DNA from 2 places in the Paenibacillus sp. BR1-192 genome. Region 1 is predicted to be linked to the other one. Evidence: a T-box and tRNA genes for the amino acid it is inferred to sense, from the RefSeq annotation. Region 1 holds a T-box; the other holds one or more tRNA genes.

Evidence for each region. A T-box is a leader RNA that pairs with one kind of tRNA and senses whether it is charged. The one in region 1 lies ahead of trpS (tryptophan--tRNA ligase), so its partner is inferred to be a tRNA-Trp.
Region 2: it encodes a tRNA-Trp, which carries the amino acid that the T-box ahead of trpS (tryptophan--tRNA ligase) is inferred to sense. The anticodon was not compared.

What each region holds. Positions count from the first base shown of each region.
Region 1 is NZ_CP120718.1:6,898,078-6,907,409, reverse strand. It holds gene P0X86_RS31700 (cellulase family glycosylhydrolase) at 1-1,427, shown strand, start outside; gene trpS (tryptophan--tRNA ligase) at 1,636-2,619, opposite strand; T-box leader at 2,671-2,947, opposite strand; gene P0X86_RS31690 (hypothetical protein) at 3,068-4,039, shown strand; gene P0X86_RS31685 (sigma-70 family RNA polymerase sigma factor) at 4,104-5,684, shown strand; gene P0X86_RS31680 (SDR family oxidoreductase) at 5,803-6,567, opposite strand; gene P0X86_RS31675 (MerR family transcriptional regulator) at 6,752-7,582, opposite strand; gene P0X86_RS31670 (SgcJ/EcaC family oxidoreductase) at 7,812-8,267, shown strand; gene P0X86_RS31665 (phosphotransferase family protein) at 8,293-9,099, shown strand; gene P0X86_RS31660 (DJ-1/PfpI family protein) at 9,171-9,332, opposite strand, start outside.
Region 2 is NZ_CP120718.1:6,162,603-6,171,934, reverse strand. It holds rRNA gene P0X86_RS28405 (23S ribosomal RNA) at 1-1,475, shown strand, start outside; tRNA gene P0X86_RS28400 (tRNA-Asn) at 1,634-1,709, shown strand; tRNA gene P0X86_RS28395 (tRNA-Ser) at 1,715-1,806, shown strand; tRNA gene P0X86_RS28390 (tRNA-Glu) at 1,823-1,897, shown strand; tRNA gene P0X86_RS28385 (tRNA-Val) at 1,961-2,036, shown strand; tRNA gene P0X86_RS28380 (tRNA-Met) at 2,071-2,147, shown strand; tRNA gene P0X86_RS28375 (tRNA-Asp) at 2,178-2,254, shown strand; tRNA gene P0X86_RS28370 (tRNA-Phe) at 2,335-2,410, shown strand; tRNA gene P0X86_RS28365 (tRNA-Thr) at 2,433-2,508, shown strand; tRNA gene P0X86_RS28360 (tRNA-Tyr) at 2,513-2,597, shown strand; tRNA gene P0X86_RS28355 (tRNA-Trp) at 2,604-2,677, shown strand; tRNA gene P0X86_RS28350 (tRNA-His) at 2,704-2,779, shown strand; tRNA gene P0X86_RS28345 (tRNA-Gln) at 2,796-2,870, shown strand; tRNA gene P0X86_RS28340 (tRNA-Gly) at 2,885-2,959, shown strand; tRNA gene P0X86_RS28335 (tRNA-Cys) at 2,971-3,044, shown strand; tRNA gene P0X86_RS28330 (tRNA-Arg) at 3,057-3,133, shown strand; tRNA gene P0X86_RS28325 (tRNA-Leu) at 3,142-3,221, shown strand; gene P0X86_RS28320 (hypothetical protein) at 3,576-3,875, shown strand; gene P0X86_RS28315 (PspA/IM30 family protein) at 3,950-4,627, shown strand; gene P0X86_RS28310 (PspC domain-containing protein) at 4,630-5,118, shown strand; gene P0X86_RS28305 (PspA/IM30 family protein) at 5,120-5,806, shown strand; gene liaF (cell wall-active antibiotics response protein LiaF) at 5,976-6,620, shown strand; gene P0X86_RS28295 (sensor histidine kinase) at 6,663-7,736, shown strand; gene P0X86_RS28290 (response regulator) at 7,714-8,364, shown strand; gene P0X86_RS28285 (YwmB family TATA-box binding protein) at 8,662-9,332, shown strand, end outside.

The DNA.
Region 1 (9,332 bases):
TGATCCTGAACGGCATCAATCTCGTATGCAAGGATAAGGCAAAAGGATATGTTGAGCCTTGTGATGCCTCTCTGTTCGCGTGGTTTCGCGATCAAGGCTTTAACGTGGTCCGTCTAGGTTTAATATGGGATGGCGTCGAGCCGGAGCCTGGGGTCTACGACGATGCGTATCTGAACAGAATCAAGCAGCAAGTTGTATGGGCTGAGCAGCATGATCTCTATGTTTTTCTGGATATGCATCAGGATTTGTACAGCTTGCTATACGGCGACGGGGCTCCCGCATGGGCGACACTCTCCGATGATCTTCCTCATGTTACCGGTCATATTTGGAGTGACGCCTACCTGGAAAGTCCGGCTGTGAACCGTGCTCTGGATCACTTCTGGCGGAATACGCCCGCTTCCGACGGGATCGGCCTGCAGGATCACTATGCAGCGATGTGGAAGCATGCGGCACAATTTATGGCTGATTGCCCGAATATCATCGGTTATGACATGATGAACGAGCCGTACCCCGGAACAAGCGGACAGGAGGTGCTCGGCACCATCATTGGCGCATATGCGGGGCATGTGATGGGAATAGCCGACCCGAACATGGAGCAGCTTGCCGGACTCTGGTTTGACGAGGAAAAGAGGCTGGAGGTTCTTGCCGGGATGGCAGAGATGGATACGTATCGCATACTCGTTGACAGCGCCAGAGAAGCATCGCAAATCTTCGAACGGGAGGTTCTTGCGCCCTTTTTCGACAAGACAGCGGCAGCCATTCGCTCCGTTTCCCCGGACGGATTTTTGATGCTGGAAACGAGCTATTTTTCGAACATGGGGATCGAGTCCGGCTTGCAGCTTGTGCAGGATTCAGCCGGTCAAACCTTACACCATCAGGTGTTCGCACCGCACGGCTATGATTTGGTGGTCGATACGGAGCATTATGACATTTACAATCAGGATCGCGTCCAGCTGATTTTTGCTACCCATCGCAAGGTGCAGGAACGATTGAACGTGCCCCTCCTGGTCGGGGAATGGGGGGCCTTCTCCCAGCATCCGGCAACCTTTCAGCTCTCCAGGCAGATCATTGCGATATTCGAGCGCTATCTTTGGAGCAATACATACTGGTGCTGGTGCGACGGCTTCAAGGAAGCCCCATATGCCAAGGCGTTGAATCGCGCGTATCCGCAAGCGACAGCCGGCGTGCTTACAGCATACCGTTATGATCATGATAACGGCAGTTTAAGTATAGAATTCGTTTCATCCGTTGGAGAGACATTGATTTACCATCCCCATCTGGAGTCGATATCCACGAACGACGTGGCGGTTGCCGGTACGGACGCCTATCAAATCGAGCTGCGCCCTTTCCCGGATTCGAAGAGCGGCCACTTGGCGATCACCGTTCCTGATCAAGGGAATAAGATTACGATTACGATAGGGAGGTAATCTCAAGAGGGCCACAAGTCATGGCAGGCATTCCAATAAATAAGTCGGGAATAAGAAGAACCATAGGGTGAAAGCGAGGTGGGACAGACTAAAGAGCGTAGAAGCTTGTGTCCAACGTCAAAGGCAAGCCAACAAAAATAAGCAGGGCGTCCCTTGTTCTGATTTCCGATAAGGAAACAGGAATCAAGGGGACGCCCTCTCGGTTCTTTCAGAACGTGACCAATCCCATCGCTTTCTTGGCGGCAAGCAGTGTTGGGCCAGCGGTTTCGGAAGCCCGCTTCGCTCCGTCCATCAAAATGCGGTCAAGCTCGGAGGAATTCACGATTTGGTGGAACCGCTCCTGGATCGGTTGAAGTTTCTCGATGACCACTTCGGCTAATTCCTTCTTGAACGTGCCGTATCCTTGGCCTTCATACCGTTTCTCGATGACGGAGATAGCTTCCTCGGAGAATACGGAATATATTTCGATCAGATTGCTGACCGCCGGCTTCTGCTCCCAGTCATGCCGGACTTGGCCATCGGAGTCGGTAACGGCCCTGGAGAACTTCTTGCGGATATCCTCCGGCGTATCCATCATGTGGACGCAGCTGTTCTTATTCGGGTTGCTTTTGCTCATCTTCTTGGACGGATCGTCAAGCCCCATGACGCGGGAGCCAATATCCTGAATGATCGGCTCAGGCACCGTAAACGTGCGGCCATACCGGTTGTTGAAGCGCTCGGCCACATCGCGGGTCAGTTCCAGATGCTGCTTCTGGTCGTCACCGACAGGCACGTGCGTTGCCTGGTAGAGCAGCACATCCGCAGCCATGAGGACCGGATACGTAAACAACGCGGAGCTCACGGTATCTTTTCCGTCCGATTTCTCCTTGAATTGGGTCATGCGCTTTAATTCACCAAAATGCGCCTGCGTCTCCAGCAACCACCCGAGCTCTACATGCGCGGGGACCTGCGATTGCAGAAAGATCGTCGCTTTATCGGGGTTAATGCCCGACGCAATGTACAGCGCGGCAATGTCGCGCGTCCGCTGGTGCAGCTCCACAGGATCCTGATAGACCGTGATCGCATGCAGATCCGGCACGAAGAAATAGGACTCATACTCATGCTGCAGCTTCACATACTGACGGAGGGCACCTCCATATCCGCCAATATTCAAATCTCCGCTCGGCTTGATGCCTGACAACAACCGTTGCATAAAAAAACACCTCCTGATTGTTTGCGAACAACACAAAAACACCTCATCCCTCTATGGGACGAAGTGTAACTTCCGCGGTACCACCCAAATTCGACTGTACAGTCGCTCTTTAGCAATGACGAGGAAATGGGGCAATGCACCATGATTCCTGCCATATCTCCCAAAGTAACGGTGGAGAGCCGTCAAGGCCTACTGCTCCGGCACAGCTCGGAGGTTCGGGTTGAAGCGAGAAGATCCATTCACTTATTCCGGAGTACCGGGCCTCGCACCATTCGCCGGTTCGCTTGGACTCAAGAGATAAGCTACTATTTCTTCTCATAGCCGTGTGGTATGTTGTTCTTAAATTCATCTGTGCAGCTCTGTTCGATGAGAATAGAGAACAAGATGATTTGATGAGTATCATCACACAGGTGTTAGGTGAATGTCAAGAAGGAATCGGGGGGTCAGGATGAGCGATAAGGACAGAGCGATTCTTGGGGACGGATTATCCATGCTGTCGCAGTGCAGAAGGCAAACCGGGGATATCTGGCAGGCCCATTACGGAGCAGCCGCGATCGCGGGTTACTTTTTTATAAAGGCAAACCATTTGCCCGGGAAGGTCGAGGAGGCCGTTGCGGCGGAGAACCAGAGGATGATCGCCAAGTATTTGCAGACGGGAACGGCGACAGGGGAAAGCGTGAGTGTGGGAAGTGCCGAATCAAGGATTCTTGCGGCCCTTGACGATACGATTGATGGGCTGCACTGGGTCGGGCACAATGTGATCTATGCCGCAATAAGCCTGGCTGCACTCCACGAGCTTGGAGGCGGTCTACGCCATGAAGCAGCCGATATTGCGGAGTTAATCAGCTCTTTCGCGAAGACGATTCCGGGAAGGTCCTGGATCGGATATTCTGCAGCCGAGGTCAAACGGTTGACCCTGGATGAACTTGACGGGATATCGGAGATAACGGACAGCGATCAGCTGTCGGCCTTCATTTTGAACGAGCTGGCCTCTTATTCGGTGATCTACCGCGCGGAAGCCCATCATGACTTGATGGGGCATATGCTGACGTACTCGCATGCCTTAAACATCTTGTACGATCTTGGCCATCATGATTATTTCCACAGAGGCTTGCCGAGTCTGCTCAAAATCGTGAAGGTGCTCCGTGCCAGCCGCCAGCTGGATCCTGCAGAGCCGATCCGAATCGTGTCTCCGGTGGATCGGCTGCCACTCGTGGAGGCTCCAAGATCGGCTTGGCTGCCGCATCAGCCGGAGTACTGGGCGGGTATCGACGGGGATGTCATCGACTGGGACTTCGGCCATCTGTTCAAATTCCCGTTCAGTTTCTATCATCATTGGAACCGTGTGTCGGAGGCTCCGGCGAAGGCCATGGAGAATTTTCGATATATCATCCATCCGGTGCAGAGGATCATTTCCTGAAGAGAGGTAACCTTTTTCATTTAGATCGGCACTTAAGGGATAGAGACACCGAGAGGGAGGTGAAGTGAGCGTGATCCAGTGGATTGAGGAAGCCCGGAGGGGCAGTGCCGAAGCTCAGGAAAGCTTGGTCCGGCATTTTACCGGCATGGCACTGGCCGTGGCCTACGATAAGCTGCGGGATTCCCATTTGGCGGAGGACGCCGTACAGGAGGCCTTTACGGAGGCCTTTGCGAATCTGCATAAGCTGCAGGATCCCCGGCGTTTCCCCGGATGGTTCAAAGTGATCGTAGAGCGGCAGTGTTACAGGGACTTGCGCCGCAAGCAATTGCAGACGTTTCCGCTGCATGAGGTGGAGCTGCCTGCTGGAGAACAGCGTAGCTTGGAGTCGGTTGTGGAAAAGAGAGAGATGGTATGCCAGCTGCATGCCACGGTCGCCGACCTGCCATCCGGCATGCGGATAGCCGTACAGCTTTATTACTTTCAAGGCTACAGCCTGCGGGAGATCTCGCAATACTTGGACATTTCCTTGCCGGCTTTGAAGAAGCGACTTTATGATGCCCGACGGAAGCTGAAGACCACGCTGCACGTAGCCGACTTTGTATCGGTGTTCACCGATCTGTATAAGGGAGGAAAACGCATGCTGCATATCGTTAACGGGGATTCGGTAGGGGATAAGCTGAAGCAAGGGAATATTCAAGGGGACATCCTGGTGTGGAGGGAGCTTTATTCGTTTGGTCCGGTCTTCACGAAGATGGACGAGCCGGATCATCGAAGAACAAGAGCTCAGTACCTGGAGCAAACGCTGGGGATTCCGCAGAAGGAATATATCGGGACCTGCGAGTTGCAGGAGAGGAAGCTTCAGGATTTTCAGCAATATGACGAAGTTGTGCTCTGGTTTGAGCATGATCTGTTTGACCAGACCATGCTGGCCTATTTACTGCATTGGTTTAAGGAACAGTCACTGGGAAATACGAAGCTGAGTCTGCTGTGCATTGGCGCCTACCCGGGCATTGAGCTTTTTCGCGGGCTGGGGCAGCTTAGCACGGAGCAGCTCGAGACTTTATCCGGCACATGGCATGCGATTGGAGAAGAAATGCTTATGCTGGGCAGCATGTTGTGGGAAGCCTATACCTCGGATCGGCCGGAGAAACATCAGCGCATGCTGGAGGTGGATTCCTCGGCACTGCCTTTTGCGAGGGCTGCGTTTGAGGCTCATCTGGCACGGCTGCCCTCTGTGAGCCATGGACTCGGGATCATCGAGCAGACGACGTTGGAGGCTGTTGCAGGCGGAATCCATAAGCCGCATGAGTTGTTCCGAGAGGTAGGTAACCAACTCCATGTACTCGGAATGGGAGATCTGGAGTTCTGGCACTATTTGAAGAAGATGACGGAGGGACCGGTGAGTCTGCTGGCTATAGACGGTACAGCGTCGTTTCCGGACTTCAAACGGGCTGTACCCCATTTCCAAGATCGGGTGCTGCAAGTGACGAGTTTGGGGCATGAGGTACTAGCCGGTAAGACCGACTATGCCTGCACCGGAACGATCGATAAATGGGTAGGAGGTTTGCAGGTTCGAGGGAAGAATCCGTCATGGCGCTGGGACCCGGAGCGAAATTTGGTTGTGCGGATGGGCGAATCCGATTAATGAAGACATAGGAAAAGAGCGATATTGAGCAGAGTGGCGAATCCGATTAACAGTAAAATATAGCAAAAGAGCTATCCTTTCTGGCGTTAATGCCAAGCAAGGATAGCTCTTTTCATAGTTACAGATGAGAGCCGCCGGTTGCATCGACCATCTGCCCCGTGACCCAGCGCCCGTCGCTTGATGACAGAAACGCGACGACATCCGCAATATCCGACGGCAGACCGATTCGGCCAAGCGCGGACATCTCTGCGGCATGCTGCTGCCCTTCCGGCGTATGCAGCCATGCAGCATTCACGTCCGTATCCACGATGCCCGGAAGAACCGCATTCACCGTGATCCCGCGTGGACCCAGCAGCTTGGCGAGGTGCAAGGTGAACGTATTGATGGCTCCCTTGGTGATGTTGTAAGCCATGATATGCGGATAGGCGATACGCGTCACACCGGAGGAGATGTTGACGATGCGCCCGCCGTCACGCAGGAGCGGCAGAGCCTGTTGGACCAGGAAGAACGGTGCTTTTACATTAACGGCAAGCAGCTCGTCGAAGCTCTCCTCGGTCGTTTCTTCAAAGGTCTTTGAGGTTCCGATACCTGCGTTATTCACCAGAATATCGAAATGCTGGTCCCCCGTTACACGCAGCAGCTCCTCCCTCAGCGAACAAATAAGCCCCTTGGCTCCATCTACCGATTCCAACCCTGCACCTAAGGCGATAGCTCGCCCGCCTTGAACCTGTATGGTCTGGACAACCTCATCCGCAGCATCCCGGCGGTTTCCGTAATGAACAACGACCAATGCCCCTTCTTCCGCCAACCGAAGCGCGATTCCTTTGCCGATTCCTCGGCTTCCGCCTGTAACCAATGCAACTTTGTTGTCTAATCGTTTCATGAAACTCCACTCCTCTTGTTTGATTTAAAGCTACTGTACACTCTCCGGTTAGGGGGAGAGTCAAGAGGGGGATGGTTCTAGAGCTTTTTTCATGAACAAAAGTCATGTCAGATTACCGCTGCTGCAAGTATGGATGGAGGCAGGGCTGAGGCGCGCTCCGGCAGCCTATCAGGATAAGGATGGGTTACAACGCGTTGCCTTGTAAGGGAATAAGCAATTCTGCGGGGCGCTTCTTGCCATAGATATCTTTATCCGAGGTGAGATAGATTTCGAGGATCGGCTCCCGGTCCGATTGAACGAGGCCTTGGGACGAAATCCATGCTTTAAGCTCGGGTGCAACAGGACAGCTATAACCGTACGGATCACAACGATGTACAAGAGATGCGGCAGATTGAAGCATCGGCAGGTAGTCCACACGAACACGGCCATTAACAGGTATGTCCCTGGTTATGGGGATTGCGACTTCGATGTCGGCGATGTCGGCATTCTCGCTGCCGTGATCATGCCAAAGGATGGTTAACTGGCTAGCTTCCTCTTCTCCATAAGAGGTCGCATATTTCATAATCTCATCAAGCAAGAGACATAGCTGGCTGCGGGGGACTTGGTCGCGAATCGATGCGGCGAGCTGGGATGGGACTTCCCGAATACGGATGAAGCCTGCCGGATCACCGGCTTCCGATGGCTCCAAGCGCGACATTCTGCTGTTCACCTCATCCAGCTGCAGCTGGAGGGTCTGCATCGCATGTCGAAGCTCCGTCATTTTATCCGCAAGTTTGTTCTTTACGACATCGGTTCCTATATCCTCGTCAAAAAAAGCCTTGAGCTGTTCCAAGGTAAACCCCTGTTCCTTGTAGGAGGCAATCCGCTTAACGGTTAGCAGCTGCTCCTCGGAATAGTAACGGTATCCGCTTTGCTCATCAACATGGGCGGGCCTTAATAGGCCCAGCTCATCATAATAGCGCAATGTTTTGATGGAAACGCCGCTGACCTTGGCGAAAACGCTGATCTTCATCATACCGTTTGCTACCTCCTTTATGATTCGGTCTCTCATGGATAACGATATCATATCCCGCTCTCCTGCCTGCGTAAAGAACGCAGCTCGCCGGATCTGAAGGAACAACTCGGTCCCAAGACCGAGTCTGTTTTCATTCTGGGGCGGGAATTTTGTTCGGCCGGATTATCGTACAATGTGTTCAAAGAAGGTTTAGTGATATCCCCTTAATAGCAAGAAAGGAGATAAGCTGATGAACGGAACGCACGAGGATCGTCAGGCGATCCTGAGATTATTCGATTCGCTGTCCAAGGCGTGGGGAGAAGGGAATGGCCGGGCTTATGCGGAATGCTTTACCGATGATGCGGATTACGTGACGTTTAGCGGACAGCACTTGAAGGGCCGCCAAGAGATCGATGAGGTTCATCAGAAGCTGTGGGACGGGGTGCTCCGCGACTCCAAACTGGTAGCGGGACCGACCCCGACGCAGCTGCGTTTCCTGACCCCGGAGCTTGCGATAGCTCAGGCTACGGGAGCGGTGCAGCTCAGATTCCATAAGAAGCCGCCCACCGGCCGCTATTCCATTAATACCAACGTGCTGGTCAAAGTGAACGGGGAATGGAAGATATCGGCGTTTCATAACTGCCGGATTCAGAAGCCAGGCTGGATTCAGCGGATGATGATGCGTTCGAATTCAAAATCCAGCTGACATAAAAAATGTGGAGGATGAGCTTTTGAAGAAGGGTGCGCTGATTGGAAAAGGCAGGAGTGCAGAGGTCTATGAATGGGGAGAGACTCAGGCACTAAAGCTGTATTATCAAGGGTATCGCCCGGAATGGGTGACGTATGAGGCGGAGATGGGCCGCATCGTTGCGGAAGCGGGGGTCCCCGCCCCTTCGGTCTTTGACATGGTGGATATTGAAGGACGTACGGGGCTGGTGTATGAACGAATTACGGGACCGTCGATGCTGCGGCAGGTTCAATCGGCACCGCTTCAGCTAACGAAGTGCGCCCGGGATATGGCGCAGCTCCAGCATGCGACGCACAGCTGCACGACCAGCCTGCTGCCGCCGCAAAAGGAAAAGCTGGAACACGCGATTCTCGATGCAAGCGGCATCCTGCAAGAAAAAGCGCAGGCCATATGCAAGGTGCTGGATTCATTTCCGGAAGGCGATTCCATCTGCCATGGCGACTTTCACCCGGACAATGTGATCGTCGCGGAGAACGGATGCCGGGCGATCGACTGGAACAACGCTCATGTAGGTAACCCGCTATGCGACGTCGCCAGGACATCGCTCATGTTCCAATCGCCGTTTAACCCGGTCGATCAGCCGGGCATCCTGGTGCTTCCGCTTCGGATGGCCCGCATGCTGTGGAATAAAGTATACCTGAACGAGTACTGCCGATTATCCCGTGCGAAGCTGGAGGATATCGACCGGTGGATGCTGCCCGTTGCAGCGGCCAGGCTGAGAGAGGATGTTCCCGGAGAAAGAGATTGGCTGCTCAGGCTGATTGATGACCGGCTCCGTGCTTATGCGTAATGAAATCGTGATTCCTGCGGGGGAGAGCGGCTTCCATATAGGGTAAGTTCCCCGGTCACCGCACTCCGGATTCACATGCCTGTCTTCGCATCATATACCGCGGATGAGGTTCCCGTCCGGTAATAGGGGTAGCTCATATCCGTCTGCACCCGTTCCGCCGTTGCTGCATCGGTTAGCCTTTCGAGCACATATAGGCCGAGATCAATAGACGAAGACACTCCGCTGCCCGTAAA
Region 2 (9,332 bases), 740 kb from region 1:
AAACCGTTATGAACGATGGGGTGACGCAGGAGGGTAGTGACGCGGACTGATGGATGTCCGTCCAAGCAGTGAGGCTGATGTGTAGGCAAATCCGCACATCGATAAGGCTGGGCTGTGATGGGGAGTGAAAATTACAGTAGCGAAGGTCATGATCTCACACTGCCAAGAAAAGCCTCTAGTCAGGTGAAGGTGCCCGTACCGCAAACCGACACAGGTAGGCGAGAAGAGAATTCTAAGGCGCGCGGAAGAACTCTCGTTAAGGAACTCGGCAAAATGACCCCGTAACTTCGGGAGAAGGGGTGCCTCGGTAGGGTGAATAGCCCGAGGGGGCCGCAGTGAAAAGGCCCAAGCGACTGTTTAGCAAAAACACAGGTCTGTGCGAAGCCGTAAGGCGAAGTATACGGGCTGACGCCTGCCCGGTGCTGGAAGGTTAAGGGGAGCGGTTAGGGGTTAAACCCGAAGCTGTGAACCGAAGCCCCAGTAAACGGCGGCCGTAACTATAACGGTCCTAAGGTAGCGAAATTCCTTGTCAGGTAAATTCTGACCCGCACGAATGGCGTAACGACTTGGGCGCTGTCTCAACGAGAGATCCGGTGAAATTTTAATACCTGTGAAGATGCAGGTTACCCGCGACAAGACGGAAAGACCCCATGGAGCTTTACTGCAGCTTGATATTGGATTTGGGTACGATCTGTACAGGATAGGTGGGAGCCTTAGAAGCATGAGCGCCAGCTTGTGTGGAGGCGACGTTGGGATACCACCCTGATCGTATCTAGGTTCTAACCTGGTACCGTGATCCGGTACGGGGACAGTGTCAGGCGGGCAGTTTGACTGGGGCGGTCGCCTCCTAAAGAGTAACGGAGGCGCCCCAAGGTTCCCTCAGAATGGTTGGAAATCATTCGAAGAGTGCAAAGGCATAAGGGAGCTTGACTGCGAGACCTACAAGTCGAGCAGGGACGAAAGTCGGGCTTAGTGATCCGGTGGTACCGCATGGAAGGGCCATCGCTCAACGGATAAAAGCTACCCTGGGGATAACAGGCTTATCTCCCCCAAGAGTCCACATCGACGGGGAGGTTTGGCACCTCGATGTCGGCTCATCGCATCCTGGGGCTGAAGTAGGTCCCAAGGGTTGGGCTGTTCGCCCATTAAAGCGGTACGCGAGCTGGGTTCAGAACGTCGTGAGACAGTTCGGTCCCTATCTGTCGTGGGCGTAGGAAATTTGAGAGGAGCTGTCCTTAGTACGAGAGGACCGGGATGGACGTACCGCTGGTGCACCAGTTGTTCCGCCAGGAGCATGGCTGGGTAGCTACGTACGGACGGGATAAGCGCTGAAAGCATCTAAGCGTGAAGCCCCCCTCAAGATGAGATTTCCCAGTATGTAAGACCCCTTGAAGACGACGAGGTAGATAGGTTGGAGGTGGAAGTGCAGCAATGCATGGAGCTGACCAATACTAATCGGTCGAGGGCTTATCCAAAAAACACCCCAAAAAGTGAAGCAAAGCTTTGAAGCAGATGCCGAATACTTTTCGGGGACCCCGATACCACATCGGGTGAATGCTACGGATTCTAATGTGCTGCAAATATCGTTTCGTATCTAGTTTTCAGGTGATCAATCACTTGAATTGAATATTGTTCCCTGATAGCTCAGTTGGTAGAGCACTCGACTGTTAATCGAGTTGTCACAGGTTCGAGTCCTGTTCGGGGAGCCATTTATGGAGAGGTGTCCGAGTTGGCCGAAGGAGCACGATTGGAAATCGTGTAGGCGCCAAAAGCGTCTCGAGGGTTCGAATCCCTCTCTCTCCGCCACTATTATTTTAAGCAAGGCCCGTTGGTCAAGGGGTTAAGACACCTCCCTTTCACGGAGGTAACAGGGGTTCGAATCCCCTACGGGTCACCACTTTATTAAAAAAACACTTGCTTCTTATATCAGATTTTGTTATGATAAAAGTCGCTTTGTTACGGAGGCTTAGCTCAGCTGGGAGAGCATCTGCCTTACAAGCAGAGGGTCGGGGGTTCGATCCCCTCAGCCTCCACCATGATTTTTCACCATTGCAGCAACCCTTTTAATGACGCGGGGTGGAGCAGTTCGGTAGCTCGTCGGGCTCATAACCCGAAGGTCGTAGGTTCAAATCCTGCCCCCGCAACCAATTTATATCGCAATAGCGATAGTGCCTCGTGGAACTGTGGTGTAGAGGCCTAACATGCCTGCCTGTCACGCAGGAGATCGCGGGTTCGAATCCCGTCAGTTCCGCCATTTTTACAAGTTTCATAGATGACTTTGGGATGAGATGCGTATCCGATATGGGATTCGTCAAAGTCCGAAATGAGCTCTATGGCTCGGTAGCTCAGTCGGTAGAGCAGAGGACTGAAAATCCTCGTGTCGGCGGTTCGATTCCGTCCCGAGCCACCATGTACCTTTTATAATTTTATACGCCGGTGTAGCTCAATTGGTAGAGCAACTGACTTGTAATCAGTAGGTTGGGGGTTCAAGTCCTCTCGCCGGCACCATTCTGGAGGATTAGTGAAGTGGCTAAACACGGCAGACTGTAAATCTGCTCTCTTCGAGTTCGGTGGTTCGAATCCATCATCCTCCACCAGTTTTTAGGGGCATAGTTTAAAGGTAGAACAGCGGTCTCCAAAACCGTTAGTGTGGGTTCAATTCCTGCTGCCCCTGCCAATCGAATCAATTTATAGTACAATATGGCGGTCGTGGCGAAGTGGTTAACGCACCGGATTGTGGCTCCGGCACTCGGGGGTTCAATTCCCCTCGATCGCCCCATATTACAAAATCATATTGGGGATTAGCCAAGCGGTAAGGCAACGGACTTTGACTCCGTCATGCATAGGTTCGAATCCTATATCCCCAGCCATTGATTTTATGTTTGCGGACGTGGCTCAGCGGTAGAGCATCGCCTTGCCAAGGCGAGGGTCGCGGGTTCGATTCCCGTCGTCCGCTCCATTTTTATTTCTGGCGCCATAGCCAAGTGGTAAGGCACAGCTCTGCAAAAGCTTTATCCCCAGTTCGAATCTGGGTGGCGCCTCCATAACAACCATATGTGCCCTTAGCTCAGCTGGATAGAGCGTTTGACTACGAATCAAAAGGTCAGGAGTTCGAATCTCTTAGGGCACGCCATTGTGTAAGCCGGTGTGGCGGAATTGGCAGACGCGCGCGACTCAAAATCGTGAGGGAAACCGTGGGGGTTCGAGTCCCTTCACCGGCATCAATCAAAAGGAATGTAGACGATCAACGTCTGCATTCCTTTTTTTGTTGTCTCTCCATCGAAGCATCCACACGATAAGTCCACTCCCAATCGCAGCTGCTGAGAATCGTTCTCCTGTAGATCGACGTTCCTTCAATAAGTGAAACGGTAACAGGAGGGTGTTCGTTCTCGGATATAACGCAAAACCTGCAGACCAGTCCAGAGGTTGGACGTAGGTCTATAGGAAGCCCCGCCTTAGGTCTAGGTCCAAAAACCGTCCACAGGCCGTTTTAGTCAAACTCGAAATTACCTAGAATAGAGTCATAAGGTTGAACAAATGAAACAACGATCAAACAACAGAAAGGCGGTGTATAAATGAGGAATTCAAAAGGCAATGGAATGAGTATCCTGTTGATTGGTTTAGGGATCTTGGTTCTTCTGGGAGTATTCGGTCCTCTGCTTGGATGGTTGTTCAGTCTTCTAATTCCGATACTGATGGTTGCTTTGGGATATTACGGAATTCGAAGAGGCAATACCTTGATGGGATGGATCATTCTCGGTATCGGGATCATCTGGTTGATGGGTAAACTGTCTTGGCTGATCGGTCCGATCCTTGGTGTCATCTTAATCATCTACGGAGTGTCCCGATTGAAGAATGGAAGACCCCGTTATTGATAAGGAACCACTACATTATATAACCTGCATAAACAACAGATCAGATCATGATAGATGAGGAGGGCTAAGCCGATATGAGTGTTTTCCGGCGGATAAGAGACATAACCGTAGCAACATTGAATGAAAAGCTCGAGCAGAGCCAGGATCCGGTTCGATTGATCGACCAGTTCCTACATTCAACCAGACAGGATATTGCTGAGGCCGAGAAGCTGCAGCAGCAATGCCAAGTACATTCCAGACAGCTGAAACAGCAGGTGGATCAAGCGGAAACCATGCGATTTAAACGCGAAGAGCAGGCACTGCTTGCCTTGAAGGCCGGCGAAGAGCATCTTGCCAAGCTGGCATTGCAGGAGAAGTTGATTTATGAGGAAAAGATTGAACAGTATCAAGGCCTGTTATCCTCAAGCCTGGAGTCGTTGAAAGAAATCGAGGAGCAGCTCGGTGAGCTGCGGATGGAATATCAGACGGTCTACAGCAAACGCCAGTATTATGTTGCCCGAGTGGAAACCCTTCGTCTTCAGCAAAAAATGAATGAACGTACGGGGTCCTATGGCGGGGGGCATGATGTACCGAAGATGTTCAATCGCCTCGAGGACCGTATCAGCGACTGGGAACTGGAAGCCAGAAGCCTTCGCGATTTACGCCGCATGGGGCAGGAATACATGGATCAGGCTGGAGAATCCGTCTCCACGGTATTGGAAAAGGAACTTGCCCGCTTGAAGCAAAAGCTGAATAACAGCGGAAAGGAGTAACCATGACAAGATTGTACCGTTCCACCCGAGACAAGATGTTCACAGGGTTGATCGGCGGTATATCCGATCATTTCGGAGTCGAATCTACCCTACTTAGAATCATATTTGTAGTCAGTATCTTTTTCACAGGCGGTACAACGCTGTTGATCTATCTGATTGCAACCCTCGTCGTTCCTAAAGAGCCGTATTATCACGATCCGTACGGACCTCAAGGAAGACATGGCGGCGGATACCGTTACAACGACCATCCGGGCCCGGGGCCAGGCTACAACAGCTACAATGATGCTTATGGACGTCATCAAGGCTATCCTAACCCTAATGAGCATGGAAGCTTTGGTCCCAAATATGACCGTCCCAACGGCACAAGAACGAACGCGTCCACCGATTCCGATCTGGATGCGATGATGAAGGATATTGAAAGAAAAGCCATGCAAAAAGAAATCGAAGAATTGAAGAAAAAACTTTCGAACTATGAGAAGGGAGATAAATAACATGGGAGTATTTAAAAGAATTAAGGATATGACGAAAGCATCGGTGAACGAGCTGCTGGATAAAGTGGAGGATCCGATCGTAATGCTGAACCAGTACCTGCGCGACATGGAGGCAGAAATTCATGAAGCAGAGGTAACGGTTGCGAAGCAAATGGCAAATGAGCGTCGCATGAAGCAACGCGTCGATGAGGCTGTGAAGATGGCGGCACAACGTGAAGCTCAAGCGGAATTGGCTCTGAAAAACGGTCAAGAAGAAGTGGCTCGCAAGCTGCTTGAAGAAAAAATCTATTTCGATCAAAAAGAAACCGAGTACGTGGAACTGCACCTGCAATCCGAGGCTCAAGCGAAAGAGCTTGTTGCTCAGCTGCATGAAATGAAAGACGAGTTCTACAAAATGCGCAACAAGCGCAATGAGCTTGTAGCTCGCGCTCAAATGGCGAAAGCGAAGAAGCAAATGTCTCAAGTGAGCAGCCTGCATACCATTGAAAGCGGCAGTGCTTCGATGGGCTTCCACCGCATGGAAGAAAAAATCATGCAAATGGAAGCAGAAGCTGATGTGCTTCGCGCACCATACCGCCCTAACAACGCAGCATACACAAGCCCAGTGGATGCTGAGAAGCAACTGAAGGTGGATGAGCAGCTGCAAGCGTTGAAAAACAAAATGGGGAAATCCTCGAAATCCGAGTAATTCCTTAGCAAGTCAGCAAAATAAGAACAAAGCGTATTCGAATACCGTGTTCATATGATATGCTATACGAATGAGATTGTCGTATAGTACAGGCAAAGCCATACAGTGGGGAGCATCTCACTGATATGGCTTTTCCGAGCTTATATCTTGGTCATCAAGGAGGTGCGACATGGACAGAAACCGCTGGATAGCAGTAGGTTTAATCAGCTTGGGTTTTATTATGCTTTTCGGCCGATGGTTTGGTTTCTTCACCATTGTCGCCCTGTTGCTCATCTTCGCGGGCGTCCTTCAGATCAGGCAAGGCCATGTGAAGAAGGGGTACATTCTGCTCGGCGTCGGAGCCGTGCTGCTGCTGCTCGAGCATCTTATGTTGATTATTGGCGTCAGTTTGATATCGCTGGGGATTTTCTACGGCAAGTCCAAACGGGCCCATACCACGACCAGATATATTCAGAAGCAGAATTTTATGTCCAACTTTGACTGGGACCGTGCACCCTGGGTGATGCGCAGCTTGAGCGTGTGGCATGTGCTCGGGGAAGCGGATGTGGATCTGTCCCTGGCGCTTCCCGAAGAACGCCAAACGGTGCTCATGTTCCACGGAATGCTCGGTGATATCGATCTGATGATCCCGGACTATTACGGGGTGGAGATCGAAGCATTCATCTTGTTTGGATCGATTCATATGGACGACCGGAAGGAAACCGGCATATTGAACCGAGTGAAATATCAATCGCCCAATTATGACACCAGCGAATATAAAGTGAAATTTATCGTTTCTTATTTAGGCGGAGATTTGAATATAAGAATGACATAATAAACGTATTGTTTTGTGTAAACCATTCAGGAGGGTTGCCCCGTGGAAACGGAAAAGAAAGCAAATATCATTACCCGAAGTATGCGTGAGGGGACCCTTCTGGGATTGGTTGTCATGCTCGTTGTCCTTTATTTATTATATACATATGGTTATCTTCAACCGTTTGAGACGTGGAAGAACCGGATCGAGGCAGGCATAACCCTGGTATTGCTGCCGATCGGGCTGGGAGCGATTTATGGCTTCTTCCAGGGATACCGGGTAAAACGGCGGGTCGATCTCGTTAGGGAAACACTCGTGAACTGGGAAAAAGGGAGTCTGACTGACGTCATGCCGGACATCGGCGAAGACGAAGTGGGCCGGCTTGGAGAACAGCTGGTGAAGATCAGCAAGCGCTGGGAGGATCAGGTATCTTCCCTGCAGCGGTTATCCACGAACAATGCCCAGCTAGCCGAGCAGGCCAGGGTTACGGCGATCGTGGAAGAGAGACAGCGTCTGGCGCGCGAGCTCCATGATGCGGTTTCTCAGCAGCTGTTTGCCATCTCGATGACGGCAACAGCTGTGGGCAGGACGCTGGATAAGGATTTTGACAAAGCGCAGCGCCAGGTGGCTCTGATTGAGGAAATGTCGGCTGTGGCACAGTCCGAGATGAGGGCGCTACTCCTTCATCTGCGGCCGGTATATCTCGAAGGAAAAGCACTGGAACAGGGGCTGCGGGATTTGATCACGGAATTGCGGATCAAAGTGCCTATGGAAATTACGTTTGAGATGGACGATGACATACATTTGCTTAAAGGGATTGAAAATCATCTGTTCCGCATTATTCAGGAGGCCATGTCGAATACGCTTCGGCACTCGAAGGCGGAAAAAATGGACATCCGGATTCATCGCAGGCAAAACACCGTTCGGGTAATGCTGCGAGATGACGGGGTCGGGTTCGAACTGGACGACAAGAAACAGACTTCCTACGGTCTTTCGACCATGCAGGAACGGGTGACGGAAATCGGCGGCTCGTTACAATTCATCACGGCCCCGGGTAAAGGGACGCGGATTGAGATTATCGTGCCGCTCATAAACGAAGAACGCAAACGGGGGGATGGAGATGGAAGCACCGATTAAGGTACTGCTGGTGGATGATCATGAGATGGTGCGGATCGGCTTGGCTGCCGTGCTTGGCACAGAAGACGGCATTGAGGTGGTAGGCGAAGCGGGCAGCGGCGAGGAAGGCATACGTCTGGCGCAGGAATATCATCCTGACGTGGTGCTGATGGATCTGGTCATGGATGGGATGGACGGCATTGAGACCACGCGGGAGCTGATGAAGCAATTTCCGAATCTTAAGGTGATCGTACTGACCAGCTATCTGGACGATGAGAAGATGTATCCGGTCATTGAAGCAGGCGCGTTCAGTTATCTGCTGAAGACCTCCCGGGCTTCCGAGGTCGCCGATGCTATACGTGCGGCCGCACGGGGCCAGTCGGTTCTGGAGTCCCAGGTCGCTTCGAAGATGATGAATCGTTTCCGCCATCCGCAAAATGAAGCACCCGCGCATAATGACCTGACGGACCGGGAGATGGAAGTGCTGCGATTGCTGGCACAGGGCAAATCCAATCAGGACATTGCCGATGATTTGATTATAGGCATCAAAACCGTGAAGTTTCACGTGACTAATATTTTGGGCAAGCTGGGGGTAGAGGATCGGACCCAAGCTGCCATCTACGCTTATAAAAATGGGCTGGCTGAGTAAGGAGTGCCGGCTCTTTTTTTATGTTTATGAACGTGAAATAAACAGTTTTGAGATGCCGAGCGCGGTTCTAAACAGATCCGTGATGCGATGCGTTCGGGTATCAACATATCCATGTAAACAATGATAGGCAGGCTTAAAGACTCCCCAATCGGGAGGCTTTTTTTATTTAGGTAAGGGGAAGGGAGATTATTAAAACGGTAATAGCAGGATCATTTTATATGGCGAGGTATAAATCTGCAGTGAGCCGGCCATCCTTTTACTAGATTGATAGATTCGTACGAGGAGGCTTGGCTGACGATGCGTAAGATGCGTTTACAGCTGATTGTGATGATGTTGTTGCTGTGCGGGGCAGCAGGGATGATGGCGGGTTTTGCGGGAACAACGGAACGCAATGGGGAGGAATCGGTTCCGCAAACGGCAGAGGCGTCAGTTTGGAAGGGAACGGCGAATGGAGCATCAGGAGCAGGGACTACAGCCGAAAGCAATTTGGAGCTTCTTGCAGCCCTTGGACAGGAACATATGGACCCTTCCGCGCTCCTCACGGTAAAAATTCAAGGCGAAATGATAAATTCGATTTCTAAGGATCAAGCTAAGACAGCAGCCGAAGAATTGGCTCGGGCAATAGGGCTTTCCGGCAGTACCTCGAACGAGCTTCAAGGAAATGACGTTTTCCAAGCGGAAGGCGATCGATCGGGCGTCTCCGTGCATTTGGATTGGGCCCTCACGAAGCAAGGCCATAGTTATGTCAGAGTCATGCTTGTCGGAGAGGCGGCAGCCCAGGCCCGGGAAATGATGAGCCTTCAGCAGCATGTTCAAGAACGAATGGAGCAAGCAGGCATACCGAATACGTGGAATGCGTCCATTCAAGGATATGCAACGAAGTCAGGCAGCGTGGATGGAACGATGGCTCAAGTAGAAGAGGCCGTAGCCCGAAAGCTTCCGCTTCGTTCCGTTGAGGATTATGCGGA